3 regions of the Kitasatospora sp. NPDC054795 genome follow, and region 2 is predicted to be linked to each of the others. Evidence: riboswitches for the same ligand, from Rfam matches in the RefSeq annotation. Region 2 holds a riboswitch; each other region holds the start of a gene.

Region 1 (9,771 bases), on a different contig from region 2:
CGGGGCCTCCGTGCGTGCGCGTCGGGTTTCTCGCGCGGGTGTGCGGGCCTCTCGCGGGTGCGCCGGGTTTCTCGCGCGGGTCAGGGGTTGAGGCCGCGCTGCTGGAGCCAGGGCTCCGGGTCGACCGGGGCACCGCCGCCGGGGCGGACCTCCATGTGCAGGTGCGGCCCGGTGACGTTGCCGGTCGCGCCGACCTTGCCGATCTGCTGGCCGGGGGCGACCTTGCCGGAGCCCTTGGTGATCGAGGAGAGGTGGCAGTACCAGATCTCGGTGCCGTCGGGCAGGGTCTCGACGATCCGGTAGCCGTACGAGCCGGCCCAGCCGGCCGAGGTGATGGTGCCCTGGCCGAGCGCGTAGACCGGGGTGCCGGTGTCGGCGGCGAAGTCCAGGCCGGTGTGCAGGTTGGCCCAGTAGCGGGCGCTCTGGCCGTAGTGGGCGGAGAGCCGGTAGTCCTTCACCGGGAGGGTGAGGGCGGCGGCCTTGACCCGCTCGGCCTCCTCGGCGGCGCGCTTGGCCTCGGCCTCCTTGGCGACGGCCTTGGCCTCGGCCTCCTGCGCGGCCTGGAGCCGGGCGGTCTCCTCGGCGGCGGTGCGCTGGCTGTCGGCCTGGTGCTGGATGCGGGCGGCGAGCGCGAGGCCGGGGTCGGCGGAGAGGGCGACCGGGGTCTCGTCCGGGGCCTCGACGGCGGGGGCGGCGGCCGGGGTCGCCGAGGCGAAGCCGGTGGCGCCCAGGGTGGCGGCGACGGCGGTGACGCCGAGCAGTGGGGAGGCTCCGCGGGTCTGACGCGGCATCCGGTGGCGGTTGGTCTCGACCTCCGCGGGGAAGTCCTCCGGGCCGAAGGCCTCGGGGCCGTCCGTGCCGGGGTGGTCGAGGAGCTGGGTACCGGCTGCGAAGCCGGCCGGGTGTGCCGGGGTGTGCGTCGACGCCACGGAGGCGCGCTCCTTTCCTTCCTTCGCGCCTACCGGGTTAGCTGACGGGTTCGGAGCAGGAAGGTCTCCTACGGCTGGGCCGGAGCCCCGCCGATTCACCCCAAGGAACGTGGTTCCCCGGCTCCCTGACCTGCCCGGAGGCGGGTCGGCGGGATTAGGCGACGGCGCACGGTGCCGTCTGGGTACGGCGTTGACAACCGCGCTGCGTTATCAAACGTTAATCCTAGGAGGCTCTGATTCCAAGCCATCCGTTCGGAGCAGCCTAGGGCAAAGTGATCGGACGTCAACGAACGACACCGGCGAACACCCCCCTCGCGCACGGCCCCATCTGAGTACTCCTACTCATGTGCGCCCCGTCCGGGCGGCCACATCCTGGCGCCATGAGCACATCGATGCAGACCCGCACCACGGCCGCGTACCACATCCAGGCCGTCCTCTCCTTCGCCCTGTCGGGCGTCGCCCTCGCCCTCGGGATCGCCTACCTGCCGGTCGGCGGATGGACCAGGGCCTTCCTCGGGATCGGCCTCCTCTACACCGTCACCTCGGCGTTCACGCTGGCGAAGGTGATCCGGGACCGGCAGGAGTCCAACGAGATGGTCACCCGGGTGGACCAGGCCAGGCTGGAGAAGCTGCTCAGCGAGCACGACCCGTTCAAGGTGGAGGGAGTCTGATCACCCCTTCCGCTCCATCCGCTCCTTCCGTTCCATCCCTCACCCGGCCATTCGCTTGACGGCTAAGGCTATTAGCCTTAGCTTTATGGCTATCGGCCCGCACGCCGATGCCCCGCACCGGCGGCCCGAGGAGGACCCCCATGAACGGCACCATCACCCCGAGCACCCAGTACCTGACCGTTCCCGGCGGCCGGATCGCCTTCGACGACACCCGGCAGGGCGACGGCACCCCCGTCGTCCTGCTCCCGGGCATGCTCGACAGCCGGGCCGCCTACCGGCACCTGCGCCCGCTGCTCGTCGCCGCCGGCCACCGCGTCGTCACCGTGGACCTGCGGGGCTTCGGCGAGTCCTCCGTCGAGTGGGACGACTACGGCCCGGCCGCCATCGCCGGCGACGTCCTCGCCCTGCTCGACCACCTCGGCATCGAGCGCGCCGTCCTCGCCGGGAACTCCTACACCGGGGCGACCGTCGTCAGGGCCGCCGGGGACGCGCCCGAGCGGGTCGCCGGGATCGTCCTGCTCAACGCCTTCGTCGAGAACCCGCCGCCGGGCGCCCTGATGCGCGGCGTCATGGGCCTGATGGGCGCCGCCCTCGTCCACTGGCCGGCCTCCTGGGGCTTCTACCTGCGCCGGATGGCCTTCCCGGGTGCCAAGCCCGCCGACTTCGACGCGTACGTGGACGGACTGGTCGCCGCGCTGCGCACCCCGGGGCGGAAGACCGCCACCCGCGGGTACGTCCACGGCGACTCGGCGCCGGTCGGCTGGACGGCCGCGGTGCGGTGCCCGGCGCTGGTGGTCATGGGCAGCAAGGACCCCGACTTCCCGAAGCCGGAGCTCGTCGCCGACCGGCAGGCCGCCGCGCTCGGCGCGCGCAAGGTGATGATCGAGGGGTCCGGGCACTACCCGATGGCCGACAACCCGACGGCCACCGCCGACGCCCTGCTGCCGTTCCTCGCCGAGCTCGGCTGAGCCCCGCCCGTCCCCACCGCCCGCTCCTGCCCGAACCCGCCCGATCCACCCGACGTCATCCGTACGGAGAGCCCGAACCCATGCCCCGCGTAGGACTGACCCCCGACCAGGTCGTCGACCACGCCCTCGCCCTCATCGACGAGCAGGGCTCCGAGGCCCTCACGCTGGCCTCCGTCGCCGCCCGGGCGGGGGTCGCCACTCCCTCGCTGTACAAGCACGTCAGCGGCGGCCTCGCCGAACTGCGGTTGCTGATCGCCGTACGGGTCACCGGGGACCTGGCCGACCGGCTGGCCGAGGCGGCCGTCGGGCGCAGCGGGGACGACGCCGTCGCCGCCGTACTGCGCGCCTACCACGCGTACGCCACCGCGCACCCGCACCGCTACAACGCCCTCCCCCAGGCCCCGCAGCCCGACGACGAGCTGGCCCGCGCGGGCGCCCGGCTCGTCGGCGTGATCATCGCCGTCCTGCGGGAGTACGGCCTCGAAGGTTCCGAGGCGATCCACGCCGCCCGCACCGTCCGCTCCCTCGCCCACGGTTTCGCCTCCCTCACCACCGCCGGCGGCTTCCGGCTGGCCGAGGACCTCGCCACCACGCACGACCGCCTCATCGCCACCCTCACCACCGGCCTCCGCGCCTGGCCCGCGTAGGCGGCCGGCCCGCACGGACCGGAGGGCGGCACCGCCCGCGCGGACAGCCGCCGGCACGGACGGCCACCTCTCCAGCGCCGGTGCCGGTGCCGGTGCCGGTGCGACGGCCCGGTCCCCGTTCACCTCTTGGGGAACCATTCACCGCTTGGGGAAATGGGGTATTAAGGGTCAGTGCCCCTGGAGCCCGCCGACAGTCCGACCGCGCGCAGTGCGATGCGCTGCGTGCGCCTGCTGCTCGGCTGCACCAGCGCCGCCGAGCTGCTCGGCACCGTACTGGCCGAGGGCCCGAGCTGGATCACTGGCGAGGGGTCCGCGCTGTACCTGCTGGACTCCGCCGGGATGCTCCGGCTGACCGCCTCGCACGGGCTGCCGGACTGGGCGCACGAGCGCTACGGCGTGGTCGATCCGGCCGGGGAGCTGCCCGCCGCGATGGCCCTGCGGCTGCGGCGCCCGTACCTGCTCAGCCCCGAGCACACCAGCGTCGACTATCCGAACGCGAACGCCGGACTGGGCACCGGGATGGTGGCCGTGATCGCCCTGCCGATGGTCGTGGACGAGCGGCCGATCGGGGTGCTCGCCCTCGCGCTGGCCCACCGGGGCACCGTCCCGCGCCGCGACCTGGACGTCCTGGAGACCGTCGCCGAGGCCTGCGCCCACCGGGTCTCGCACCTGCTGGACCACGCCGACGCCCATCTGCCGCACGGCACCCGCGCACCCTACGGCGTCCGGTTGCCCGAGGGTCCGCGGGCGGCGGACGGCCGCCCGGCCGGGCCGGCCCACCCGCTGCTTTCGCTGGCGGTGCGGGCCGCCGGGCACGGCGCCTTCGAGCGCGACCTGGTCACCGGCGAGAGCTACTGGGACGCCGAGGCGTTCCGGGTGGCCGGCCGCCCGGCCGCCCCGGACGGCGCCGCCCCCGAGCTGGACCGGCTGGTCCACCCGGAGGACCTTCCGGACGTGCAGGCCGCGCTCGCCGAGGCGCTGGCCACCGGCGGCCGCTACCGGATCGGCTACCGGGTGCTGCGGCCCGGCGGCCGGCCCGCCCGGGTCGAGGAGTCCGGCGAGGTGATGCTGGACGTGCACGGGCGGCCGGTGCGGATCGCCGGGCTGCTGGCCGAGGCCGGGTACCGGGAGCAGCCGCCGGCCGAGGAGCGGAACTCCCCGGCCGCCGCCCGGACGGCACTGCTGCTGACGCTCACCCGGGCACTGTCCCGGGCGGTGACCGTCCGGGACGTCACCACGGCCGTCACCGACGTCGCCCGTCCGGCGCTCGGCGCCGCCGGCATCGTCCTGGACCTGGTGGACGCGGGCCGGCTGCTGCCCGTCTCGCACACCGTGTACGGGGGCCCGCGCCGCACCGAACTCACCCGGCTGGCGGACCTGTCCGAGGGCGTGATGCAGCGGTCGCTGGCCCGCTCCGCCCCGCTGTTCAGCGAACCCTCGGCGGCCCGTTCCCGGCGCGATCCGCTCGCCCCGGCCGCCTGGGCGGTGCTGCCGCTGGTCGCCTCCGGGCAGCAGGTGGGCTCCTGCCTGATCACCTTCGCCGCCGAGCGGGTGTTCAGCCGCGAGGACCGGACCCTGTACTCGGCCTTCGCCGGCATCCTGGCGCAGTCCCTGGAGCGGGCCCGGCTGTACGACACCCACCACCACCGGGCCTCCGAGCTGCAGCGGGCGATGCTCCCGCGCACCCTGCCCCGGCTGTCCGGGATCGCCAGTGCCGCCCGCTACCTGCCGAGCACCGAGGGCATGCAGATCGGTGGCGACTGGTACGACCTGCTGCGTCTGCCGGAGGGCCGGATCGGGCTGGTGATCGGCGACGTCCAGGGCCACAACGCCGAGGCCACCGCGGTGATGGGCCAACTGCGCAGCGGGCTGCGGGCGTACGCGACGGACGGGCACGACCCGGCCGCCACCCTGACCCGCACCAGCCGGCTGCTGGCCGAGCTGGACACCGAGCTGTTCGCGACCTGCCTCTACCTGACCCTGGATCCGGCCGACGGCGCGCTGACCGCCGCCCGGGCCGGGCACCCGGCGCCGGTGCGGATCACCGCCGACGCCGCGGCCGTCGAGCTGGAGCTGCTGGGCGGGCCGCCGCTGGGGGTGGACCCGGAGCAGCCGTACCCACTGGCGGTGGAGCGGCTGGCGGTCGGGGAAACGCTGCTGGCGTACACCGACGGGCTGGTCGAGGACCGCGAGGAGGACTACGACGAGTCGGTGCAGCGGATGCTCGGCGGGCTCGAACTGTGGGCGCGGCAGACGGGTCCGGGGCGGATCGGCCCGGCACCGGCGCTGGAGCGGCTGGCCGATCTGCTCACCCTGAACGTGACCGAGCGGCGGTCCCGGCCGGACGACGTGGCGCTGCTGCTCCTGCACCGGACGACGCCCCTTCCGTAACACCGTGCACACGGGCCCCACACATCGCGGAACGCGATCCGGCCGTCGGGCTCGATTCCGGCGTTCCCACCGGTGCCGGTCGGGCTGCTCCCCCGGCTCGTCAGGCGCAGGGATCGGGGTCGAACGAGTGCCGATTGGCGCCGAATTGACTCGATATTGACGAGATCCGGTCACTTGGCGAGATCCGCTCACACCTTCGTAGGATCATCACCCTAGAATTCGCGGCGTGACGATGACTCAGTGGTCCGTAACGGCAACCGGCGTACTCGCCGTCCTCGCCCTCGTGGCCGCCGCGCGGTACCGCGCCGTGTCCGTCACCCAGCGCCGCCGCGCCGACCGGCTGCACGGCGAACTCGCCGCCCTCCAGGAGCAACTGGCCGCCGAACTCTCCCGCCGCGGCGAGGACCTCGCCGCCGTCCAGCAGGAGCAGGAGCACACCGCCTCCACCCAGCGGGCCTTCCTCAGCGTCGCCCGCCGGATCCTGGTGATGGCCCACGACCAGCAGGCGCTGCTGGACGAGATGGAGCGCACCCACGACGACCCGGCCCTGCTGGAGGGCCTGCTCAAGGCCGACCACGCCGCCGCCCAACAGGCCCGGCTGGCCCAGACCCTGGCCGTGCTGTGCGGCGCGCGGGCCGGACGGCACTGGCCGGAACCGGTCCCCCTGGAGGACGTCGTCCGCGGCGCCCAGTCGCGCATCCTGCCGTTCCAGCGCGTGGTGGTGCGCAGCCGGACCGAGACCGCGGTGGTCGGCGCCGCCGCCGAGGCGCTGATCCACGCGATCGCCGAACTGCTGGACAACGCCACCCGCTACTCCCCGCCCAGCACCCAGGTGTTCGTCACCCTGATGCCGGTGCACAACGGCGCCGTCATCGAGATCGACGACGGCGGCGTCGGCATGCCGGAACAGGCCGTCGTCAAGGCCGCGGCCGCGCTGGCCGGCGGCAGCACCCTGGAGGTCTCCCGGCTGGGCGAGGTCCCGCAACTGGGCCTGGCCGCGGTCGGCCGGCTCGCCGAGCAGTACGGCTTCCGGGTCACGCTCAGCTCGGCGCCCTCGCCGTACGGCGGCGTGCGCGTGGTCCTGCTGCTGCCCAACGCGCTGCTCACCGAGCCGCTGCCGCCCACCGTCCCCGGCCTCGGGCCGGACGACCGGGCGTTCAACCCCGGCCCCCGACCGGCCTCCCCCGTCGGTCACCCCCTGCTGGAGACCCCGCCGTCCGGCCGGCACGCCGCCACCGGCGACACCCCGCCCCCGCTGCCCCGCCGGAGCCACCGGCGCGGCCGCACGGGCCGCCCCGCCCAGCACGCCGCTCCCCCACCGCAGCCCGCGCCGCCCTACCGCTCGGCCCGGGACGCGCAGGCGTTCATGGCGATGTTCCAGGCCGGGACCGCCAGCGGCCGTACCGCCGCCCGGGCCCAGGCCCAGTCCGACCCTTCCCTTCCCGCTTCCCCCCGACTTCCCCAGCGCTCCGGAGAGTTCCATGACCACCACCCCTGATCTCGGCTGGCTGCTCGCCGACATCATCGCCGTCCCGCAGGTCCAGCACGCCGTCGTCGTCTCCAACGACGGCCTGGAGATCGGCCGCAGCGCCGGCATCGCCCGCGACGACGCCGAACGGCTCGCCGCCGCCTGCTCCGGACTGCAGTCGCTGGCCCGCGGCGTCGCGACGGGCTTCGGCGGGCCGGGCAGCGCCACCCGCCAGATCATCATCGAGTACGGCGGCGGCTACCTCTTCGTCGTCGCCGCCGGGGCCGGCGCGCACCTGGCCGTGGTGACCAGCGAGGCGGTCGACGCCGGCCTGGTCGCGTACCAGATGCAGGTCCTGGTCGAACGGATCGGCACCCACCTCACCAGCCCGCCGCGCGTCGACCACGCGTCGGGGGGCCACCGGTGAGCGGCCCGGTCCGGCCGTACGTCATCACCGGTGGGCGCAGCCGCTCCACCCGGGCCGAGCTGGCCCTGGAGAGCCTGGTCAGCGCGTTACCCGACCCGCCGGACCTGCCCGAGCACCCGCTGCTGAACCGCGAGCACCGGCGCATCCTCGACCTCTGCCACAGCCTGCTGTCCATCGCCGAGGTGGCGGCCCACCTGGGGCTGCCGCTCGGCGTCGTCAAGGTGCTGGTCGGAGACCTGTGGGACCTCGGCGCCGTGCAGGTGCTCCCGCCCGTCCCGCAGGCCGAACGCCTGCCCGCAACCCTCCTGGAGGAGGTGCTCGTTGGCCTCCGCCAACTCCGCTGAAGCCGTCCCCGACGCCCCGGACTCGACCGACGCGTCCGGTGCCGCCGACGGACCGCAGTACCTGCCCTCCTCGGTGCAGGGCGCGGTCAAGATCCTGGTCACCGGTCCGTTCGGGGTGGGCAAGACCACCCTGGTCGGCTCGCTGAGCGAGATCACCCCGCTGCGCACCGAGGAGACCATGACCGCCGCCAGCGCGGGCATCGACGACCTCACCGGGCGCCCCGGCAAGACCACCACCACGGTGGCGCTGGACTTCGGCCGGATCACGCTCAACTCACGGCTCGCGCTGTACCTGTTCGGCACGCCCGGGCAGCAGCGGTTCTGGCCGCTCTGGGACGACCTGTCGCGCGGCGCGCTCGGCGCCATCGCCATGGTCGACCTGCGCCGCCCGGACGAGAGCTTCGACGTGCTCGGCCGGCTGGAGGAGCAGCGCATCCCGTTCGCGGTCGCGGTCAACACCTTCCCGGACACCCCGGGTTACCCGGAGGAGGAGCTGCGCTCGGCGCTGGACCTGCTGCCGGAGGTGCCGATCCTGCACTGCGACGCGCGCGACCGCCGGCAGTCCTACGACCTGCTGATCGACTTCGTCGACCACCTGCACCGCAGCTCGATCCTGGAGCTCCAGGGATGACCACCCCCGAACCCCCCGGCGCCGCCGGGTGCCCCGTCGCCCACGGCACCGGCCTGCCCGGCGGACTGCCCGTGGGCGTCCCGCTGACCCCGCTGTACGGCCCGGCCGTCGCCGAGGACCCGCACGGCCTGTACGCCCGGCTGCGCGAGCGCTACGGGCCGGTCGCCCCCATCGAGCTGGAGCCCGGGGTCGAGGCCTGGCTCGTCCTCGGCTACGCCGAGCTGCTCGAACTCACCCGCAACGAGGCGCTGTTCTCCAAGGACTCGCGCCGCTGGCGGGTGCCCGCCGAGGGCCGGCTGCCCACCGACTCCCGGCTGCTGACGATGACCTCCTGGCGCCCGACGCTGCTCAACCTGGACGGCGCCGAGCACCAGCGGCTGCGCTCCGCCGTCTCGGACACCCTCGCCCAGATCGACCACCACCAGCTGCGCGGGACCACCGAGGCCGCCGCCAACGGCCTGATCGACAGCTGGGGACCGGACGGCACCGCCGACCTGATCGCCCAGTACGCGCGGCGGCTGCCGCTGCTGGTCTTCACCCAGCTGCTCGGCCTGCCGGCCGAGGCCGGGCCCCGACTGGTCGAGCTGATCAGCCACTTCGTGGACAGCAGCGCGGAGTCGCAGCGGGCCGGCGCCGAGTTCCAGGCGATCCTGATCGACCTGGTCCGGCGCCGCCGGGCCGCGCCCAGCGCCGACCTCACCTCCTGGCTGCTCGCCCACCCCGCCGGGCTGACCGACGAGGAGGCGGTGCACCACCTGGTGGTGCTGATGGTCGCGGGCAACGAGACCTCGATCAACTGGACCGGGAACACCCTGCGGCTGCTGCTCACCGACCGGCGCTTCCGGGCCACCCTCACCGGCGGGCGGCTGACCGTCTCCGACGCGCTGGAGGAGGTGCTCTGGCGCGACCCGCCGACGCAGAACTTTCCCGGCCGCTGGGCCACCGGCGACACCGTGCTCGGCGGCCAGTACATCAGCGCCGGCGACATGCTCGTCCTCGGCCTGGCCGCGGCCAACGCCGACCCGGCCGCGCAGGGCGTGTCCGCCGCCGCCCAGGGCTCGCTCGGCGGCAACCGGGCGCACCTGGCGTGGGGCGCGGGCCGGCACGTCTGCCCGGCCCAGCACCCGGCCAGGATCATCGTCGAGACCGCCGTCGAGACCCTGCTGCACCGCCTCCCCGACCTCCAACTGGCCGTACCCGCAGGAGAGCTGACCTGGCGCCCGTCCCCGTGGTCCCGGGCCCTGACCGCCCTCCCGGTGCTCTACAGCGCCTTCACCCCGCCCCGCCCGCCAGCC
Region 2 (9,771 bases):
GTTGGTGGCGACGGCCAGGTCGGCGATGGTGACGTCCTCGGTCTCGCCGGAGCGGTGCGACATCATGCAGCGGTAGCCGTTGCGCTGGGCCAGCTCGACGGCGTCCAGGGTCTCGGTCAGCGAGCCGATCTGGTTCACCTTCACCAGCAGCGCGTTGGCGGTACCGGTCTCGATGCCGCGGGCCAGGCGGGCCGGGTTGGTGACGAACAGGTCGTCGCCGACCAGCTGGACCTTGTCGCCCAGCTTGTCGGTCATGGCCTTCCAGCCGTCCCAGTCGGACTCGTCCAGCGGGTCCTCGATGGAGACCAGCGGGTAGGCGGCGACCAGCTCGGCGTAGTACTCGATGAGCTCGGCGGCGGTGAGGTCCTTGCCCTCGAACTGGTAGGCGCCGTCCTCGTAGAACTCGGAGGAGGCGACGTCCAGGGCCAGCGCGACGTCACGGCCGGGCACGTAGCCGGCCTTCTCGATGGCCTCGACGATGAGGTCCAGGGCCTCGCGGTTGGAGTCCAGGTTCGGGGCGAAGCCGCCCTCGTCGCCCAGACCGGTGGACAGGCCGCGCTCCTTCAGCACGCCCTTGAGCGTGTGGTAGACCTCGACGCCCCAGCGGACGGCCTCGGAGAAGGACTCCGCGCCGATCGGGGCGATCATGAACTCCTGGATGTCGACGTTGGAGTCCGCGTGCGACCCACCGTTGAGGATGTTCATCATCGGGACCGGCAGGACGTGCGCGTTCGGGCCGCCCAGGTAGCGGAACAGCGGCAGGTCGCTGGCCTCGGAGGCGGCGTGCGCGACGGCCAGCGAGACGCCCAGGATGGCGTTGGCGCCGAGCGAGGACTTGTCCGGGGTGGCGTCCAGGTCCAGCATGGCCTGGTCGATCAGGCGCTGCTCGGTGGCGTCGTAGCCGACCAGCTCCGGGCCGATCTGCTCGATGACGGCCAGGACGGCCTTCTCGACGCCCTTGCCGAAGTAGCGGTTCTTGTCACCGTCACGCAGCTCCAGCGCCTCGAAGGCACCGGTGGAAGCACCCGACGGGACAGCGGCACGACCCGTGCTGCCGTCGTCGAGGCCGACCTCGACCTCGACCGTGGGGTTGCCGCGGGAGTCGAGGATCTCACGGGCTACGACGACATCGATGGACGGCACGAGGCATCTCCTTGCGGAAGCAGGGTCCGGTCTGACGGTGGGTGCTGTCAGCAGGACGATTGCGGAGTCGTTACGACCAGAGCCTAACCGCCCGGGCTCCCGGGGCCACGTCCGCCTCGGTCCCGTCTCAGCGTGTGGCCCCACTACCCACCGGTAGTTCACCTGCTTGTCCCAGCTTGTCCCACCGGAGCGGGCGAATGCGGACGAAGGGGACCGGTAGGACCGGTCCCCTTCGGACGGCGGGCCGGGGCGGCGTCGGCGCCGGGTGCGGCGGGCGGGCCGGCGGCCGGCGGGCCGGCGTCGAGCGGGCCGGCTCAGCCGAGGTGCAGCACCTGGCCGGGCATGATCAGGTTCGGGTCGCCGCCGACCGTGCCGTGGTTCTGCTCGTACAGCGCGTGCCAGCCGCCGGACACGCCCTGGGCGGCGGCGATGGTCGACAGGGTGTCACCGGCGCGGACGGTGTAGTCGTGGCCGGCGGCCTGCGGGGCCGACTGCGCGGCCTGCGGGGCGTACTGCGGCTGGGCGGCGGCCTGGCCGGCGTACTGCTGGTAGACGCTCTGGTGGCTGGTCCAGTACCAGGCGCCGTTGCTCTGGTACCAGTACACCTTGGCGTCGGCGTCCCAGCCGGCCTTGCCGGAGAAGCCCGGGGTCTGCGGCTGCGCCTGCTGCTGCGGGGCGGCCTGCTGGGCCGGCTGCGCGGCGGGCTTCGGGGCCTGCTTCTGGGCGGCGGGCTGCTGCGCGACCGGCTTCTCGGCCGGCTTGGCGGAGGCCTTCGGGGTCTGCTGCTTGGGGGCGGACTGCGGCTTGGCGTCCGAGGAGGTGTCGACCGCGGCCGGGGCGCCGCCCTTGGTCAGACCGGCCTTCTGGGAGCAGACCGGCCAGGCGCCCGGGCCCTGCGAGGCCAGCACCTTCTCGGCGACCGAGATCTGCTGGGCCTTGCTGGCCTGGTTGGCCTGCGGCGCGTAGGCGGTGCCGCCGTACGCCTTCCAGGTGCTGGAGGTGAACTGGAGGCCGCCGTAGAAGCCGTTGCCGGTGTTGATGCTCCAGTTGCCACCGGCCTCGCACTGGGCGACGGCGTCCCAGGTGGAGGCGGGGGCGGCGGAGGCGCCGGTGGCGGTGAGGAGCGGCATCGCGAGTCCGACGCCGGCCACACCGGCGACGGCGATGGCCTTCTCGGCCTGGGTGCGACGACGGTGACGGCCAGTTCCAACGAACAGCATGAAGAGGTCCCTCTCCGCACGCCTGCGAGGTGAGCTGTCGGGTTCGGACCGGGAGGTGGCCCGGCCGCCGTATGCGGAAACGATTCCGCTCGGGCGGCTTCACCCCAAGCCGTGGGGAGACGGCAACAAACCTGGTTCCCCCGCCCCTGCCCAGGGTTCTGGTCGGTTTCCCGTGACGCGGCGGGCAGGACTCGGCGTTCCGCGTACGAGGTCCGCAGCTGCGAACTCCAGGGAGAGTAGACAGATCATCAGACCAATCACAAGCTCATATCGTCGATATCACACAATAATTACGGCGCGTGTTCGATCGCCTACCAACGGCGGTGTTATGTCCGGATTGATGGGTGTTCACACCCCCGTCGGCAGGTGGTTCACGACGTCCCGTCAGTGCGATCTCAGCACGTCGGAGGCGTGGCGGGAGTGTTCGGAGAGGCCTGCGGAGAAGCCTGCGAAGGAGCGCGCGGAGGAGTCTGCGGAGAGGCGTGCGGGGAGCGGCTCTCCGGACTGAATTCCACCGGCAGTTCGCGCAGCCCACGCATGATCAGACCACCACGCCACCGCAGGTCGTCCGCGTTTTCCGCGAGCCGGAGATCGGGCAGCCGGGAAAGCAGCGTGGTCAGCGCGGCACGGCCCTCCAAGCGGGCGAGCGGAGCGCCGATGCAGTAGTGGATGCCGTGCCCGAAGCCCAGGTGGGGGTTGTCCGTCCGGGCCAGGTCCAGGGTGTTCTCGGCCGCGAACCGGGCCGGGTCGCGGTCCGCCGCGGCGAGCACCACCAGCACCGGGTCGCCGACCGGGATGTCCACCCCGCCGATGGCCAGCGGACGGGTCGCGAACCGCCAGGTCGCCATCTCCACCGGCCCGTCGTAGCGCAGGAGTTCCTCGATCCCGGTCTCCAGCAGCGCGCTCTCCCCGCGGGCCACCGACTCCTGCAGCAACCGGCGCTGCTCCGGATTGCGCAGCAGGGCGTACGTGCCGTTGCCGATCAGGTTCACGGTAGTCTCGAAACCCGCGAACAGGAGGATGAAGGCCATCGCCGCGGCCTCGTTCTCGGTCAGGTGCTCGCCATGGTCACTGGCCCGGATCAGGCCCGAGATCAGGTCGTCCCCGAGGTCCGCGCGCTTGCGGTGGATCAGCTCCAGCAGGTACGCCCGCATCCGCTTCACCGCCCGCCCCACGCCGCCGCGCTGGCCGCCGCCGTGGCCCGGCTTCGTGTGGCGCACCATCATCCCGGCCCAGTCCCGGAAGTCGTCCTGGTCCTCGGCCGGCACGCCCAGCAGGTCGCAGATCGCGTAGATGGGGAGCGGGAAGGCGAACTCGTGGATCAGGTCCGCCGAACCGCGCTGCGCGAAGCCGTCGATCAGCCGGTCGGTGAGCTGCTGCACCCGCGGCTCGAACTCGGCCACCCGGCGCGGGGTGAACGCCTTCGACACCAGCCTGCGCAGCCGGGTGTGGTCCGGCGGGTCGATGTTCAGCAGGTGGGTCATCAGGTCCGCCTGCCGCTCCCCCGGGATGCCCACCCGGCCGGTGCGGTGCGCCTGCTCGCTGTGGTGCGCCGGGTTCTTCGACAGCCGGCTGTCCGCGAGCGCCTGCCGGGCGTCCGCGTACCGGGTCACCAGCCAGGCCTCCACCCCGCTCGGCAGCGTGGTGCGGTGCACCGGGGCGTGCTCGCGCAGCCAGGCGTAGGCGGGGTACGGGTCGGAGGCGAACTCCCAGGTGAACAGCTGCGGGGCGGTGGCGTCGGACGGCGTGGCGGCGGGCCGGGCGGAGTCGGGCTGAGCTGGCATGGACCGACCGTATCCGGTGCGACGGGCACGCCCCGCTCCGGCGGGCCGCCGCTCCTCCCGCCGACGGTCCGCGGCCGTCCTGCCGATGCTCCGTGGACGGCCCATGGACGGTTCATGGACGGCCCGTTGACTGTCCGCGGACGGTCAATGGACAGCTCTTGGCCGACTCTTGGCCGCGGTGCGGGCGTGAGCCTGGTCACCTGCGGGGTAATCCCTGTTGCGGAGGGTCAGGACGTGCCTACGATCCTCCGCAGTACGCGTGGGCGCCGGTGCGGTGTCGTCCACAGGGAGGAGCAGGCCATGCGGGTCAGCGGGTCAGTCGTCGTCATCGCGGTCCTCGACGGCGGTTCGGGCGCGGGACTCGCCCGCCGGTTCGCCGCGGCCGGCGCCTCCGGAATGCTCATCGCCGACCAGTACGTCGGCATCGCCGAGGACCTCGCCGCCGAACTCGACCGGCCGGGCTGCCCCGTCGTCGGCGTCTGCGGCGACATCCGCCGCCCCAGCGACGTCGCCGCCCTGGTCGACACCGCCGAGAAGCACCTCGGGCCGATCGACCTGTTCGCGGTGGCCGGCCCGGACGGCGAGCGGGTCATCTCGCTGGCCGAGCTGCCCGACCACCTCGACCTGGAGCGGCTCGCCGAACTCGTCGTCCTCGTCGGCGAGGCCATCGGCGAACTCGTCCCGCCGCAGCGGCGCCCGGAGCACACCGCCACGGCGGCCTGAGCGCCTACTTCCCGTCGGGCTCCCCGGCCGGGTCCCCGTCGGGCTCTCCGTCGGGCTCTCCGGTCGGCTTGAGGCCTTCGGCCGCGCGCACCGCGTCCCGGTAACCGCGCGCGGCCGACCGCAGCGCCGCGTCCACGTCCACCCCGGCGTCGTGCGCCCGCTGCGCCACCGCGAGCAGCAGCCGGCCCGCCGAGTCGGCGGTCAGCTCGACCGGCAGCTCGTACGACTCGTCCGGCACCCCCGTGAAGCCCGCCCGGCGCACCCGGGACACCAGCTTCGCCGCGTACGCCAGCGCGGGCAGCCCGGCCGGCACACCGTCCAGCACCGACTCGCGGTCCGCCTTCTCGGCCGCCTTCAGCTGCTCCCAGTTCGCCTCCACCTCGGCGGCGCCGCCGGCCTCGACATCCCCGAACACGTGCGGGTGCCGGTACATCAGCTTCTCGACGATGTCCCCGGCCACGTCGTCGACGGTGAACGGCTCGGTCGGGTGCTCCTCGGCGATCCGGGAGTGGAAGAACACCTGCAGCAGGACGTCGCCCAACTCCTCGCGCAGCGCCTCCCGATCCCCCTCCTCGATCGCCTCGACCAGCTCGTACGCCTCCTCGACCAGGTACTTCACCAGGCTCTCGTGCGTCTGCTCGGCGTCCCAGGGGCAGCCGCCCGGGGAGCGCAGCCGGTCCATCACCGTCACCAGGTCCAGCAGCCGCGACCCCGGCAGGTCGTACGAGCCGGGCAGCACCTCGATCTCCGGCACCTCGCCGGCGTGCTCCACCGCCAGCCTCGCCAGCGCGTCGGTCAGCCCCGGATCCCCGTCCGGACTCCCCAGCCACACCGTCGGCCCGGCCCCGGCGGGCTGCCCGGTCAGCAGCCGCGCCAACGCGGGCGCCGACCCGGCCGGCACGACCTCCACCACCACCCCGGCCTGCCGCACCGCCGCCACCTGCGGATGCCGCTCGTCCCCCACCAGCACCCGCCCCGCCGACCGCAACGCCTCCCACGCCGGCCACACCAGCAGGCCGGGAGCCACCCGGTGGGTGGTGGTCAGCAGGATCAGCTTCGCGCCCGGAGTCTTCGTCGGCACAGCATTCGTCGTCACCCCCCGAACCTACCCCCGCACCCCCACCCCGCCCGCCCGTTCCCCGCCCCGGGCTCCCTTCCCGGGGCATGGACCCCACTCGCCCGCGCAAGCGCCGGAAGTCGGCCCAGCCGACTTCCTACGCCGCCGCGCGACCGCTCAAGCCCCGCCCCCCTGCGCTCACCGCAGCCACCACGGCCCGCCGACTCCCCGCCCCGGAGTGCCGGCCGGGCCCCGTTCCGGTCCAACGCGGGAAGTCGGCCGGGCCCCATCCCGCTCCGAAAAGTCAACACGCGGGCCGGGATGAGGGCCGGTGGAGAAGCCGTGCGTCCCGGGACGGTCCGGGGCTCCAGGCGGGCTGGAGCCGCTGGGGAATCTCCGAAGAGGGCACGACGGCACGCCCGGGCCGGTACGGCGCCGCCGCTGATGCGCCGGGGCCAGGGCTTTCCAGTGGCCCGGCCCGCGAGGATCGAGGCCGATGCACAGGGCGGCAGCCCAACCCCACCGGCGGCGCCCGGAGCCGACACCCAGGACCACAACCGCACAGTCGGCACCGACGACACCGGAAGGCGCGACACCGGGAGCCGGGGCCGGGGCCGGGGCCGGGGCCGCACAGCATCCCCACCGGCGGCGCCGGGAGGCGCAACGGTCCGCGACCGGGGTGGTGGGGTCAGTGCGGCGGTGCCGGGGGCCAGGGGGTGGAGGTGGGGGTGAGGGTGGAGAGGGACTGGCGGAGGCGGCGGACGGTGGGGTGGTGGGGGCCGTCGCGGCGTTCGCGGTCGAGGAGGAGGGGGAGCAGCCACTGCCAGGCGTTCTGGGGGTCGCCGGTGGCGGCGAGGTGGAGGCCGATGCGTTCGCGGAGGTCGTAGGCGCGCTCGGGGTCGGTGTCGAGGCCGGATTCGAGGCGGGCGGTGTGGGCGGTGAGGAGGGCCCGGTACTCGGTGAGGGCCTCGGCGCCGTGGCCGAGCCGGTCGAGGCAGATGGCGGCGCGGTAGCGGTGGTCGAGGCCCTGGGGGCCGTGCGGGCCGCCGTCGGCGGTGGCGGCGAGGCGGCGGTACTCGGGGAGGGCCTGCTGGGGGTGGCCCTCGTGCAGGAGGGTGCGGGCGTAGATGGTGCGGATGGTGCGCACCAGGGGTGCGGCGGCGCCGAGTTCGGCCTCGGCCCGGGGCAGCAGGCGGGCGGCGACGCCGAGCACCTCGGTGTGGCGTCCGGCGTCGACCAGGTCGGAGAGCCGGGCGCACTCGGCGCCGAGGTCGGATTCCGCGGGGACGGGCGGAGGTGTCGCGGGGGCGGGTGGCATGAGGAAGGGCCGTGACTCGGAGCGGACCACGGGCGCCGGGGCGGCCGCCGCGGCCGTCGGCTGCGGCTGGTGCGGGTAGCGGAAGGGGCGGGCCGGGTCCGGCAGCGGGGTGTAGCGGGGCTGCGGGGCGCCGTCGGCCGTGGGCAGCAGCGGGAGCAGCCGCGCGTACACGCTCCGGGCGTCGGCGGGGCGGTCGGCGGGCCGCTTGGCGAGCAGGTCGAGCACCAGCTGTTCCAGCGGCTGCGGCACGTCGGGGCGCAACTCCCGCAGCGGGACGGGTGGTTCGTCGACGTGTCGGCGCAGGACGCCGAGTGCGGTGGGGGCCCGGAACGGCTCCTCGCCGGCGAGCATCTCGTGCAGCAGGCAGCCGAGCGCGTAGAGGTCGCTGCGCGGGTCGGTGGTGGCGGCGAGGGCCTGTTCGGGGGCCATGTAGGAGGGGCTGCCGACGGGCACGCCGGTGAGGGTCAGCCGGGTGGTCTCGGTGTCGAGGGCGGTGGCGATGCCGAGGTCGAGCAGGACGGTGCGGCCGTCCTCGCGGACCATGACGTTGCTCGGCTTGAGGTCGCGGTGGACCACCGGGATGGCGTGGACGACGGCCAGCGCGGTGCACAGCTGGGCGGCGACGGCCGCCGCGCGTTCGATCGGGAAGGGCGCGTCCTCGGCGATGAGGTCGGCCAGGCTGACCCCGGGGATGCGCTGCATGACGAGGTAGAGCTCGCCCTCGTCCTCGCCCGCGTCGAAGACGGTGACCAGCCCGGGGTGGTCGAGCGCGGCCGTGATCCGGCACTCGCGCAGGAAGCGGCGGCTCAACTCGTCGCTGTGGCGGGCCCGTTCGCCTCCGGAGCGGGTCCCGCCGGGGAGCAGGTGCTCGGGGCGGAGCAGTTTGACCGCGACCGGGCGGTGCAGTCGTTCGTCCTGGCCGGCCCAGACCTGGCCCATGCCGCCGTGGCCGATCTTCTCGGTGAGCCGGTAGCGGCCGGCGATCAGCCGGGCGGCGGTCACGGCCGGTCCTCGCGGGCCTGGCGGCGCAGCAACTCGCCCAGCTCGCGCAGGTCGTGGGCGGTTTCGGGGGCGGGGGCCGAGGGGGCGGAGGCAGCGGTCGCGGTCGGCGCGACGGGAGCGGGCACGGGAGCGTGAGCGGGCGCGGCGGCCTGCGCGGGCGCCCCGTACCCGGGCACGGTGGCCCCGTACGGCGAGACGTTCGGCACCGCGTACGGCGAGAGGACCTGCGGAGCGGTGCGCGGCACGGCCTGCGGCGCCGGAGGCCCGGCCAGCCAGACCGCGCGGCTGTCCATCACCAGGAAGTGAGCCGTCGGCAGGAGCCACAGCACGGCCAGCGTGATCTGGCCGGTGGTGTCGGCGGTCGGGTTCTTCAGGGTGCCCGCGACCCCGGCCGAGACGATCATGGCGAGCAGCAGCGCGCAGAACACCGCCGCGCCGAGGATGTCGTACGCCCGTCGGCGCCGGACCGCCAGCAGCAGCGAGGGGACGACCCCGAGCAGGCCGAAGGTGACCAGCGGGGCCAGCGCGCACAGCACCCGCACAACCACCCCGAACCGTCCGGGGATGGGGGCCGGCCCGGCCACTCCCCCCGGTGCGGGCGGGCCCGGCACCGGGCCCGGCGCGTACCCCTGCCCGGGCCCCGGCCCGTACGGCGCCCCGCCGGGCGGCGGTCCGAACTGCCCGGGGTACTGCCCTGACATGCGCGCTCCTGAGCTGGTGAGGACCGGCACCGAGGGCGGTGCGACCGGTTCCGCACACCGTACCGCCCTGCCCGGCCGCTCCGGAGGGCTTCCGTCCGCCCGCTGCCGCATCGGTATCCCGCCGGTACCGCGCCGCTACTGAGCCGGGGTCACCTGCGGGCGCGCGTCGCGGGTCCTGCCGGATCGGTCCCCCGCGGACCCGGCCCCGGCCCGCGGAGCGGGTGTCAGTCCGGCGGCGCCAGGGTGCCGGTCGCCAGGGCGTCGGTGGCGGCCTGGGCGAGGCTGCGGCCGAGGGCGGCGGCCTGGGCGAGGGCGGTGTCGAAGGCGGCGAGGCGGGCGAAGGCGGCGCCGAGGCGCTGCTGGGCGGGGAGCGGGAGGCGGGGCAGTTCGACCCGGCGGATGTCGAGCCGGGCGGTGGTGGTGGCGTGGCTGGCGGCGCGCCGGGTGCCGGCGGTGGAGCGGAACTGGCCGGCCAGGAACTCGGGGTCGAGGGCGGCCGGGTCGGGCCGCAGGAGGTGGAGCTGGCGGCCGAGGGCGGCGCCGACCAGCGGGCCCTCGGCGGGGACGACCCGGGCGGTGCCGCCGCCGAGGGCGGGGACCAGGACGTCGCCGGGGCGGGTGCGGACGTCCCCGGCCGGGCCGGGGCCTGCGGCCAGGACGGCGCTGGGCGCGGCGCCGGTGGCGAGGTCCTGGTCGGTGACGACGGGGGTGCCGCCCGAACCCGCCCCGGCCGGCCGGGTGGCGGCGCCGGTGCCGGAGGAGTGCACCTCCAGCGCGCCGCCGCGGACCAGCTCGCCGATGGTGACCACCCCGACGGGAGCCG
Region 3 (9,771 bases), on a different contig from region 2:
GCGTGTCCCGCGCCCATGTCCGCCGTGCGGCGATCACCCGGTCGAGCGGTCACCCGACATGACCATCCCGGAGGATCGATTCGCCCCGCAGCAGCGGTGGTTCAGAAACCCTCGGGGCTCAGCGGCCCCGGGTCAGAGCGCGACGCCGTGCGCGCGCAGGTAGGCGACCGGGTTGATGTCCGAGCCGTACTCCGAGCCGTTGCGGATCTCGAAGTGCAGGTGCGGGCCGGTCACGTTGCCGGTGGCGCCGGAGAGGCCGATCTGCTGGCCGACGGTGACGGTCTGACCGATCCTCACGCCGATCGAGGAGAGGTGCGCGTACTCGGCGTAGTGGCCGTCGGCGAGCTTGATCTCGACCTCGTTGCCGTAGGCGCCGCCGTTGCCGGCCTTGACCACGACGCCGTTGGCGACGGCGCGCAGCGGGGTGCCGGTGGAGGCGACGAAGTCCTGGCCGGTGTGGTGGCCGGAGGCCCACATCGAGCCGGCCACGCCGTAGGCGGTGCCGAGCTTCGGGTTGGCCAGCGGGGCGACGAAGCCGGAGGTGGCGGCGGCGACCGGAGTGGCGGTCACGACCGGGGCCGGAGCGGCGACCTGCAGCTGGGTCTGGAGCTGGGCGGACGGCTTGGCGGCCTCGGTCTTCACCTGGACCTGGGCCTGCGGCTCGGCGGCCTGGGTCGCCGGGGCGGCCGGCTGGGCGGGCTTCGCCGGGGCGGCCGGCTTGGCCGGGGCGGCGTCGGCGGCCGGCGCGGCGGCGTGGCCCGACAGCGCGAGCTGCTGGCCCGGGAAGATCAGGTTCGGGTTGGCGCCGACGACCGAGCGGTTCTGCTCGTACAGCGCGTGCCAGCCGCCCTCGACGTTCTTGGCGTCGGCGATCTTGGACAGGGTGTCGCCGCTGACGACGCGGTAGCTCTCCTGCGCGGCCTGGGCGGCCGGGGCAGCGGCCGGCGCGGCCGACTTGGCGTCCGTGGAGGCGGCGGCCTGCGCGGCCGGGGCGGCCGGAACGGTGTGGGCCTGGGCGCTCACCGCGGTGACGAGCGGGAGGGCGAAGGAGACACCGGTGACGGCGGTCGCGATGCCGATACGGGCGGCGCGGGGCAGGGCGATACGACGAGCCTGAGCAGGCATGGAATTTTCCTCTCCGACGCCTGCGAGGTGAGCTGTCGGGTTCGGGCTGGAGTTGCCCGGCCGCATGCGCGGCTTCACCCCTAGCCGGTCCTGGACGCCCGCGCCCTGAGGCGCGAACTCCGGTCCGGCGACTTACCTGTGGGTCCCCCGCTCCTGCCGTACAGAGTTCGTTTCGAACCACCGGGCAGCGGCAGGACTCGGCGTTCCACCCGGGGGATCCGTCCGGACTGGCCGGGCGGTCGCTGAACTAAAACCCATCCGTTCGGGTGAAGCAATGTCGATCTCTTGAAAGGGCAACCATCTCCCCCGTTCCGGTGACCCTCCGCAGACCGGACCCCACGGTGCGTACACAACCCATTCACCCCCCGCCACTGATCCACGACCCTGCGCCGAGATCGGCGACGGAACGCAGCCACCCGTTCACGCACCGCCGACCGTCAACACACCCACCGGTGACCCTTGTCACGTGCGCCCCGGCAGCGCAGGATTCGCCCGTGGCCACCTCCGAGGCCGGCACCCTGCGCCTGGGCACCGCGCAGGGTCGCTGGGTACTACTGGCGACCGTGCTCGGCTCCAGCATGGCGATGCTCGACGGCACCGTGGTGAACGTCGCCCTGCCCCGGATCGGCGCCGACCTCGGCGCCTCCCTGGCGTCCCTGCAATGGACCCTGAACGCCTATCTGCTCACCCTGGCGGGCCTGATCCTGCTCGGCGGCGCGCTCGGCGACCGGTACGGGCGGCGCAAGGTCTTCCTGATCGGCGTGGTCTGGTTCGCCATCGCCTCCGCGGCCTGCGCCGCGGCGCCGAACATCCACGTGCTGATCGCCGCCCGCGCCGTCCAGGGCATCGGCGGGGCGCTGCTCACCCCCGGCTCGCTCGCCATGCTCCAGGCCGTCTTCCACCCTGACGACCGCTCGGCCGCGGTCGGGCTCTGGTCCGGCCTCGGCGGGGTGTCCGCCGCGATCGGCCCCTTCCTCGGCGGCTGGCTGGTGGACGGCCCCGGCTGGCGCTGGATCTTCCTGTTGAACCTGCCGCTCGCCGCCGCCGTGATCGCGGTGACCACCCGGTCGGTGCCGGAGACCCGGGACGAGGCCGCCACCGGCCGCTTCGACGTGCTCGGCGCCGTGCTCGCCGCCCTCGCGCTCGGCGCGATCACCTACGCGCTGACCGCGGCCGGCGAGGGCCTGTCCCCGGCGGTCTGGGTCAGCGGGGTGATCGGGGTGGTGCTCGGCGTCGCCTTCGTGGCCGTCGAGCGCCGCGCGCCCGAACCGATGCTGCCGCTCGGGCTGTTCTCCTCACGGCTGTTCACCGCGGTGAACCTGGTCACCCTGTGCGTGTACGCGGCGTTCAGCGGCGTCTTCTTCCTGCTGGTGGTGCAGCTCCAGATCGTGTCCGGGTTCTCGCCGCTGGTCTCGGGCTTCGCCCTGGTGCCGATCACCGTGCTGATGCTGGCGCTGTCCGCGCGCGCCGGGCGCCTCGGCAAACGGATCGGCCCGCGCGTCCCGCTGACCGTCGGACCGCTGCTGTGCGCCGCCGGGGTGCTGCTGATGCTGCGCATCGGCCCCGACTCCTCGTACTGGGTGGACGTGCTGCCCGCCGTCACGGTGATGGGCTGCGGGATGACGCTGCTGGTCGCGCCGCTGACGGCGACCGTGCTGGCCGCCGTCGAGGTCCGGCACGCCGGCATCGCCAGCGGGGTCAACAACGCCGCCGCCCGCGCGGCCGGCCTGCTCGCGGTGGCCGCCCTGCCGGCGCTGGCCGGGCTGAGCGGCGACGCCTACCGGGTTCCCTCCGCGGTCGACTCCGCCTTCCACACCGCGATGCTGATCTGCGCGGGCCTCCTGGTGGCCGGCGGGCTGATCGCCTCCGCGACCGTACGCGGCAATGTGCTCGCCCCCGAGGAGCAGCCGGTGGCCGAGCCGAACTGCGACTGGCCGTGCGGACCGACCGCCCCGCCGCTCGACCCCGGCCACGTCCCCACGACGCGCGAGGGCCCTGCCACCGGTCCGGCGGCAGGGCCCTCGACTCTGAACTGACCGAACGTCAGAGGATGTCGGCCGGCGCGTACTTGGCGGCCTCCGGGTAGGCGGCCGCGACGGCCTCCACCTGGCGGACGACCTCGGCGACCTGGGCACCGGCCGCGCCGGTGAAGGACAGCCGGTCGGCCAGCAGCGCGTCCAGCGCGGCCCGGTCCAGCGGGATCCGCTCGTCGGCGGCCAGCCGGTCCAGCAGCTCGTTCTCCCGAGCGCCCGCGCGCATCGCCAGCGCGGAGGCGACGGCGTGCTCCTTGATGACCTCGTGCCCGGTCTCCCGGCCGACGCCCGCGCGCACCGCGCCCATCAGCACCTTCGTGGTGGCGAGGAACGGCAGGTAGCGGTCCAGCTCGGCCTCGATCACGGCGGGGAAGGCGCCGAACTCGTCGAGGACGGTCAGGAAGGTCTCCAGCAGGCCGTCGAAGGCGAAGAACGCGTCCGGCAGCGCGACCCGGCGCACCACCGAGCAGGAGACGTCGCCCTCGTTCCACTGGTCGCCGGCCAGCTCGCCGGTCATCGAGGCGTAGCCGCGCAGGATGACGGCCAGGCCGTTGACGCGCTCGCAGGAGCGAGTGTTCATCTTGTGCGGCATCGCGGAGGAGCCGACCTGGCCCTCCTTGAAGCCCTCCGTGACCAGCTCGTGGCCGGCCATCAGGCGGATGGTCTTGGCCAGGCTGGACGGCGCGGCGGCCAGCTGGACGAGGGCGGTGAGCACCTCGAAGTCCAGCGAGCGCGGGTAGACCTGGCCGACGCTGGTCAGCACGTTCTCGAAGCCGAGGTGCCCGGCGACCCGGCGCTCCAGCTCGGCCAGCTTGTCGGTGTCGCCGCCGAGCAGGTCCAGCATGTCCTGGGCGGTGCCGACCGGGCCCTTGATCCCGCGCAGCGGGTAGCGGGCGATCAGCTCCTCCAGGCGGCGGAAGGCGACCAGCAGCTCGTCGGTGATCGACGCGAACCGCTTGCCCAGGGTGGTGGCCTGCGCGGCCACGTTGTGCGAGCGGCCGGCCATGACCAGCTCGGAGTGCTGGGCGGACAGCTTGGCCAGACGCACCAGGACGGCCACCGTGCGGTCGCGCACGTGCTCCAGGGACTGGCGGATCTGGAGCTGCTCGACATTCTCGGTCAGGTCCCGGGAGGTCATTCCCTTGTGGATCTGCTCGTGCCCGGCGAGGTCGCTGAACTCCTCGATCCGGGCCTTGACGTCGTGGCGGGTGACCCGCTCACGGGCGGCGATCGAGCCGAGGTCGACCTGGTCGATCACCCGCTCGTAGTCGGCGACGGCGGTGGCCGGCACCTCGACGCCGAGGTCCTGCTGGGCCTTCAGGACGGCGAGCCACAGGTGGCGCTCGAGGACCACCTTGTGCTCGGGGGACCACAGCTGGGCCAGGGTCGCCGAGGCGTACCGGGAGGCCAGGACATTGGGGATCTGGGGCTTCGCGCTCACGCTTCGCAAGAGTAACAGCCGAGGTCACGCCGAACGTCGGCGGCTGGGGTAGGCTGGGTCAATTGAGCGCCTTTCAGATGGCGCACCGCAACCTTCTCACCGCAAGGTTACCACACCGATGAGCGAACATCCAGCGGTCGCGGGAAACCCCGGCGACGCCCTCGCCGCGGCCCTGCGCACCGAGCAGGCCCGCCTCACCCGGCTCTACTCCCGGCTCGACACGGTGCGCGAACGGGCCCGCCGCACCGCCGACGGCGCCCACGACGGAGCCGCCCCCGGCGGCACCCACCAGGCCCGGCTGGAACGCGAGGTGCGCGCCCGCGAGGCCGCCCGCCACGCGGCCCGGCTGGACGCGGTCGAACGCGGCCTGTGCTTCGGCCGCCTCGACGAGCGCGACGGCACCGTCCACTACATCGGCCGCACCGGCCTGACCGACGACGCGTACGAACCGCTGCTGCTCGACTGGCGCACCCCGGCCGCCCGCCCCTTCTACACCGCGACGCCCGCCCGTCCGGGCCCGGTCGTGCGCCGCCGCCACCTGCACACCCGGGGCCGCACCCTCACCGGGCTGGACGACGAGGCGCTCGACCTCGCCGGGCTGGACGAGTCCGGCCGGCGCGGCCTGGTCGGCGAGGCCGCACTGCTCGCCGCCCTCGGCCGCGAGCGCACCGGCCGGATGGGCACCGCCGTCGCCACCATCCAGGCCGAGCAGGACCGGGTGATCCGCTCCCCGCTGCCCGGCGCCCTGGTGGTCCAGGGCGGCCCCGGCACCGGCAAGACGCTGGCCGCCCTGCACCGCGCCGCCTACCTGCTGTTCACCCACCGCGTCGCACTGGAGCGCCGGGGCGTGCTGGTGATCGGCCCCAACCCCGGCTTCCTGCGGTACATCGACCAGGTGCTGCCCGCCCTCGGCGAGACCGAGGTGGTGCTGCGCACCGTCGGCGAGCTCCTCCCCGGCGTCACCGCCACCCGCACCGACGCACCCGCCGCCGCCCTGGCCAAGGGCGGCCCCTGGATGGCCGGGGTACTCCGCCGCGCCCTGGCCGCCCACCAGACGGCCCCCGCCCACGGCCTGGACCTCGGCGACGGGCTGCGGGTCTCCGCCAGGGCCTGCGCCGAGGCCCGGGACGCCGCCCGCGGCCTGCGGCTGCCGCACAACCGGGCCCGCGGCTTCTACCTGAGCACCCTGCTCGACGCCCTCGCCATCGCCCAGGCACTCGCCCTCGGCCGCCCGTACGACGACGAGGAGGCCCACTACGCCCCGCGCGAGCTGTGGGAACGGCCGGACGTCCGCGCCGCGCTCGACCCGCTCTGGCCCCGGCTCACCGCCCGGCAACTGATCGAACGACTGCTCACCGACCGGGAGTTGCTCACCGAAACGGCCCCCGACCAGGCATCCGCCCTGCTCCGCCCGCCCGGCTCGGGCTGGACGGTCGAGGACGTCCCGCTGCTCGACGAGGCCGCCGAACTCCTCGGCACCACAGGGGAATCCGCCCCGACCGACGACGACCCGGACGAACTCGCCTTCGCCCAGGGAGTGCTGACCATCACCGGGCAGACCGACGACGCCCTGCTGGACTCCGCCGCCCTCGCCGAGCGCTTCCGTGACAACGGCCCGTACCGCTCCACCGCCGAACGCGCCGCCGCCGACCGCACCTGGGCGTACGGCCACGTCGTCGTGGACGAGGCGCAGGAGCTGTCCGCGATGGCCTGGCGCGCCGTCCTGCGGCGAGTCCCGACCAGCTCGCTCACCATCGTGGGAGACCTCGCCCAGACCGGATCGCCCGCCGGCGCCCGCAGTTGGGCCGACATGCTCGACCCGCACCTGCCCGGCCGCTGGCACGAGGAACGGCTGACCGTCAACTACCGCACGCCGGAGCCCGTCATGGCCCTCGCCACCGCCGTGCTGCGCACCGCCCTGCCCGACCACCGGCCGCCCGAGTCCATCCGCCCGGGCACCGAGCGGCCGCGCGCCGTCCCCGTCCCGGACGGCGACTTCGCGGCGGCGCTCACCCGGCTGCCCGGCGGCCCGGGCACCCTGGGCGTGATCGCTCCGGACACCCTGGCGGCGGAGCTGGACGCGCTCACCGTCGCGGACGCCAAGGGGCTGGAGTTCGACGCGGTGGTCGTCGTCGAGCCGGCCGGACTCGCCCCGCGCGACCTCTACGTCGCCTTGACCCGGACCACCCGCTCACTCACCCTGCTCCACCACCGGCCGCTGCCACCGGAACTCGCCGGGCTGCTCTGACCGGGACGGCGCGCGGGCGGCGCGGGCCGCGTGTTCTCTTCTGCGCGCGCTACTGCGCGCCGCCCGTACGGCCGGCCAGTACCGGCAGCACCTGCGCGCAGATGGAGTGCAGCGCGATCCGCTGCTCGTCGTCCATCGCCTCGAAGGCCTGGTGGGTCCGGGCCATCTCGCCGCGGATGCGGTTGAGGATCTCCCGGCCCTCGGCCGTGATCACCACGATCTTCACCCGGCGGTCACCGGCCGCCGCCTCCCGGTTGGCCAGACCCAGTGACTCCAGCCGGTCCACGATCCCGGTGACGTTCGACGCGTCACAGCCCAGCCGGCCGGCCAGCGCCCGCATCGGCACCGGCTCCTGCACCGCGCCCAGCGCCTTGGCCTGCGAGGAGGAGAGCCCGTGCCGGGCGGCGGCCGCCGCGAAGTCCTGGAAGTACGCGGCACCGACGGCGGCCAACGCCTCCATCAACTCGGCGTTGGTCGGTACGGTCGTCGTCGCTGTCGAACCCATGGGGCCAGGGTACGGCCAGGTGCTTCAGTATCTCAAGCTTTGACCAGGGCAACCGTCGACGAACCGCCCCGGCCGCCGGTGTCAGAGCACCAGCTGGTCGAACAACCGCCGCAGCTCCGCCTCCGGATCCGCGGTCAGCCCGGTGTGCACGGGCCCCGGCTGGACGATCGCACTGCGCGGCGCGGTCAGCCAGCGGAACCGCTGCCCGGGGCTGTCCCCCGCCGCCGGACCGGCCTGCGGCCCGCCGTGGCAGACCGCCTCGATCCCGTGCAGCGCCCGCCGCACGCCCTGGACGTCCGCCACCGGGTCCAGCGCCAGCAGCCGGGCCTGGTCCAGATGGGTACGGGCCGCCAGGTGCGAGCTCTGCCGGCAGTACAGCAGCACCCCGACGTTGACGCACTCGCCGCGCTCGACCCTCGGCACCGCGCGGATCACGGCGTACTCGTAGTCGTGCAGTTCGACGGTGGCCGGCAGCGCGGACAGCGCGGGCTCGGTCATGCGGGCACCTCCGGCAGCCAGTCGCGCGGACCGGCCAGTCGCTCGGTCAGCTGGGCACGGTACGCGGCGCGCACCTCGTCGGGCGAGTCGAAGCCGAACTCGTCCACCAGCCAGACCTCGGGGATCTGCGCCACCGCGCCCTCGATCGCCGCCTCGGCGAGCGGCGCGAGCGCCTTGTCGGCCGCCGCCAGGTCCGGCCGGGCCCGCAGCAGCGCGTGGTCGGAGGCGTCGTACGGACGGCGCACCCAGGAGGCGGCACCCGGCCAGTTGTGGTGGAAGATCAGGCTCGCGCCGTGGTCGATCAGCCGCAGCCCACCGGTGGCCACCAGCAGGTTGGGGTTGCGCCAGGAGCGGTCGACGTTGCCGATCAGCGCGTCGAACCAGAGCACCTGTCCGGCGAGCTCCGGCTCCACCTCGAAGCAGAGCGGGTCGAAGTTGAGCGCGCCGCTGACGAAGGCCATCCCGAGGTTGGTCCCGCCGCTGGCCCGCATCTGGTCCTGGACCTGGTGGTCCGGCTCGCTGCGCGCGAGCACCGGGTCCAGGTCGATCGTCACCAGCTCCGGCACCGGCAGCCCGAGCCGCCGACCGAGTTCCCCGGCCAGCACCTCCGCGACCAACGCCTTGCGGCCCTGCGCCGCACCGACCCATTTCAGCGCGTACAACCGCCGATCGTCGGCCTCGACCAGGCCCGGCATCGAGCCGCCTTCTCGCAGTGGCGTCACGTACCGGATCGCCGTCACCTCGGGTAGCACGGCCGACAGCCTATCGGTGTCGCCGCCCCACCCGCTCCGACCCCACCGCCGCGCCGCCCCTCTCCCCCACCCGCCGCGGCGCCTCCCCACACCCACGGCCCCACCCCGGTGGCAGCCCCCGCTGCTCCGTGCGAGTGTGGCGGACAGTAATGGGGACCTTCACGGCAAAGGGATGAGCGATGGAACGACCTCGGATCCTGATCGTGGGCGGTGGCTTCGCCGGCCTGGAGTGCGCCCGCCGACTCGAACACAAGCTGTCACCGTCGGAGGCCGAGATCTCGCTGGTCACGCCGTTCAGCTACCAGCTCTACCTCCCCCTCCTCCCCCATGTCGCGGCCGGCGTCCTGACCCCGCAGTCCGTGGCCGTCTCCCTGCGCCGCTCGCTGCGCCGCACCCACATCGTCCCCGGCGGGGCCATCGGCGTGGACCCTGCCTCCAAGGTGTGCGTCGTCCGCAAGATCACCGACGAGGTGGTCGCGCAGAAGTACGACTACCTGGTGCTCTCCCCCGGCAGCGTCACCCGCACCTTCGACATCCCCGGCCTCACCGACTACGCCCGCGGCATGAAGACGCTCGCCGAGGCGGCCTACGTCCGCGACCACGTGATCGCCCAGCTCGACCTCGCCTCCGCCACCCTGGACCAGAGGGAGCGCGAGTCCCGGCTCCAGTTCGTGGTCGTCGGCGGCGGCTACGCGGGCACCGAGACGGCCGCCTGCCTCCAGCGCCTGACCACCGCCGCCGCCCACCGCTACCCGCGCCTGGACGCCCGGCAGATCAAGTGGCACCTGATCGACATCGCCCCGAAGCTGATGCCGGAGCTGGGCGACCCGCTCGGCGAGGCCGCCCTGGAGGTGCTGCGCGAACGCGGCATCGAGGTGTCGCTGGGCGTCTCGGTGGCCGAGGTCGGCGCCGAGACCGTCAAGTTCACCGACGGCCGGGTGCTCCCCTGCCGCACCCTGATCTGGACCGCCGGCGTGGCCGCGAGCCCGCTGATCGGCACCCTGGACGCCGAGACGGTCCGCGGCCGGCTCGCCGTGACGGCGGAGATGCGGGTGCCGCAGTTCGAGGGCGTGTTCGCGGTCGGCGACGCCGCCGCCGTCCCCGACCTCGCCAAGGGCGACGGCGCGGTCTGCCCGCCGACCGCCCAGCACTCCGCCCGCCAGGGCCGC

Evidence for each region. A riboswitch is a leader RNA that binds a small molecule or an ion and turns the genes downstream of it on or off. The one in region 2 is predicted to bind cyclic di-AMP.
Region 1: it holds a riboswitch for cyclic di-AMP, as region 2 does, so the genes downstream of both, ACWGJO_RS33700 (M23 family metallopeptidase) here and ACWGJO_RS12710 (LysM peptidoglycan-binding domain-containing protein) in region 2, are expected to answer to the same signal.
Region 3: it holds a riboswitch for cyclic di-AMP, as region 2 does, so the genes downstream of both, ACWGJO_RS26225 (M23 family metallopeptidase) here and ACWGJO_RS12710 (LysM peptidoglycan-binding domain-containing protein) in region 2, are expected to answer to the same signal.

The regions. Positions count from the first base shown of each region.
Region 1 covers NZ_JBSHAP010000129.1:23-9,793, forward strand. Annotated here, with positions in the region: gene ACWGJO_RS33700 (M23 family metallopeptidase) at 81-929, opposite strand; cyclic di-AMP (ydaO/yuaA leader) riboswitch at 942-1,100, opposite strand; gene ACWGJO_RS33705 (YiaA/YiaB family inner membrane protein) at 1,310-1,600, shown strand; gene ACWGJO_RS33710 (alpha/beta fold hydrolase) at 1,741-2,568, shown strand; gene ACWGJO_RS33715 (TetR/AcrR family transcriptional regulator) at 2,649-3,215, shown strand; gene ACWGJO_RS33720 (SpoIIE family protein phosphatase) at 3,387-5,606, shown strand; gene ACWGJO_RS33725 (ATP-binding protein) at 5,839-7,104, shown strand; gene ACWGJO_RS33730 (roadblock/LC7 domain-containing protein) at 7,088-7,501, shown strand; gene ACWGJO_RS33735 (DUF742 domain-containing protein) at 7,498-7,845, shown strand; gene ACWGJO_RS33740 (GTP-binding protein) at 7,823-8,476, shown strand; gene ACWGJO_RS33745 (cytochrome P450) at 8,473-9,771, shown strand, end outside.
Region 2 covers NZ_JBSHAP010000027.1:27,346-37,116, reverse strand. Annotated here, with positions in the region: gene eno (phosphopyruvate hydratase) at 1-1,143, opposite strand, end outside; gene ACWGJO_RS12710 (LysM peptidoglycan-binding domain-containing protein) at 1,458-2,363, opposite strand; cyclic di-AMP (ydaO/yuaA leader) riboswitch at 2,369-2,537, opposite strand; gene ACWGJO_RS12705 (cytochrome P450 family protein) at 2,759-4,147, opposite strand; gene ACWGJO_RS12700 (SDR family NAD(P)-dependent oxidoreductase) at 4,448-4,870, shown strand; gene ACWGJO_RS12695 (MazG family protein) at 4,875-5,966, opposite strand; gene ACWGJO_RS12690 (protein kinase domain-containing protein) at 6,616-8,247, opposite strand; gene ACWGJO_RS12685 (hypothetical protein) at 8,244-8,948, opposite strand; gene ACWGJO_RS12680 (N-6 DNA methylase) at 9,173-9,771, opposite strand, start outside.
Region 3 covers NZ_JBSHAP010000080.1:34-9,804, forward strand. Annotated here, with positions in the region: gene ACWGJO_RS26225 (M23 family metallopeptidase) at 133-1,125, opposite strand; cyclic di-AMP (ydaO/yuaA leader) riboswitch at 1,128-1,265, opposite strand; gene ACWGJO_RS26230 (MFS transporter) at 1,620-3,161, shown strand; gene purB (adenylosuccinate lyase) at 3,169-4,608, opposite strand; gene ACWGJO_RS26240 (HelD family protein) at 4,718-6,847, shown strand; gene ACWGJO_RS26245 (MarR family winged helix-turn-helix transcriptional regulator) at 6,897-7,352, opposite strand; gene ACWGJO_RS26250 (DUF3037 domain-containing protein) at 7,434-7,850, opposite strand; gene ACWGJO_RS26255 (HipA family kinase) at 7,847-8,602, opposite strand; gene ACWGJO_RS26260 (NAD(P)/FAD-dependent oxidoreductase) at 8,782-9,771, shown strand, end outside.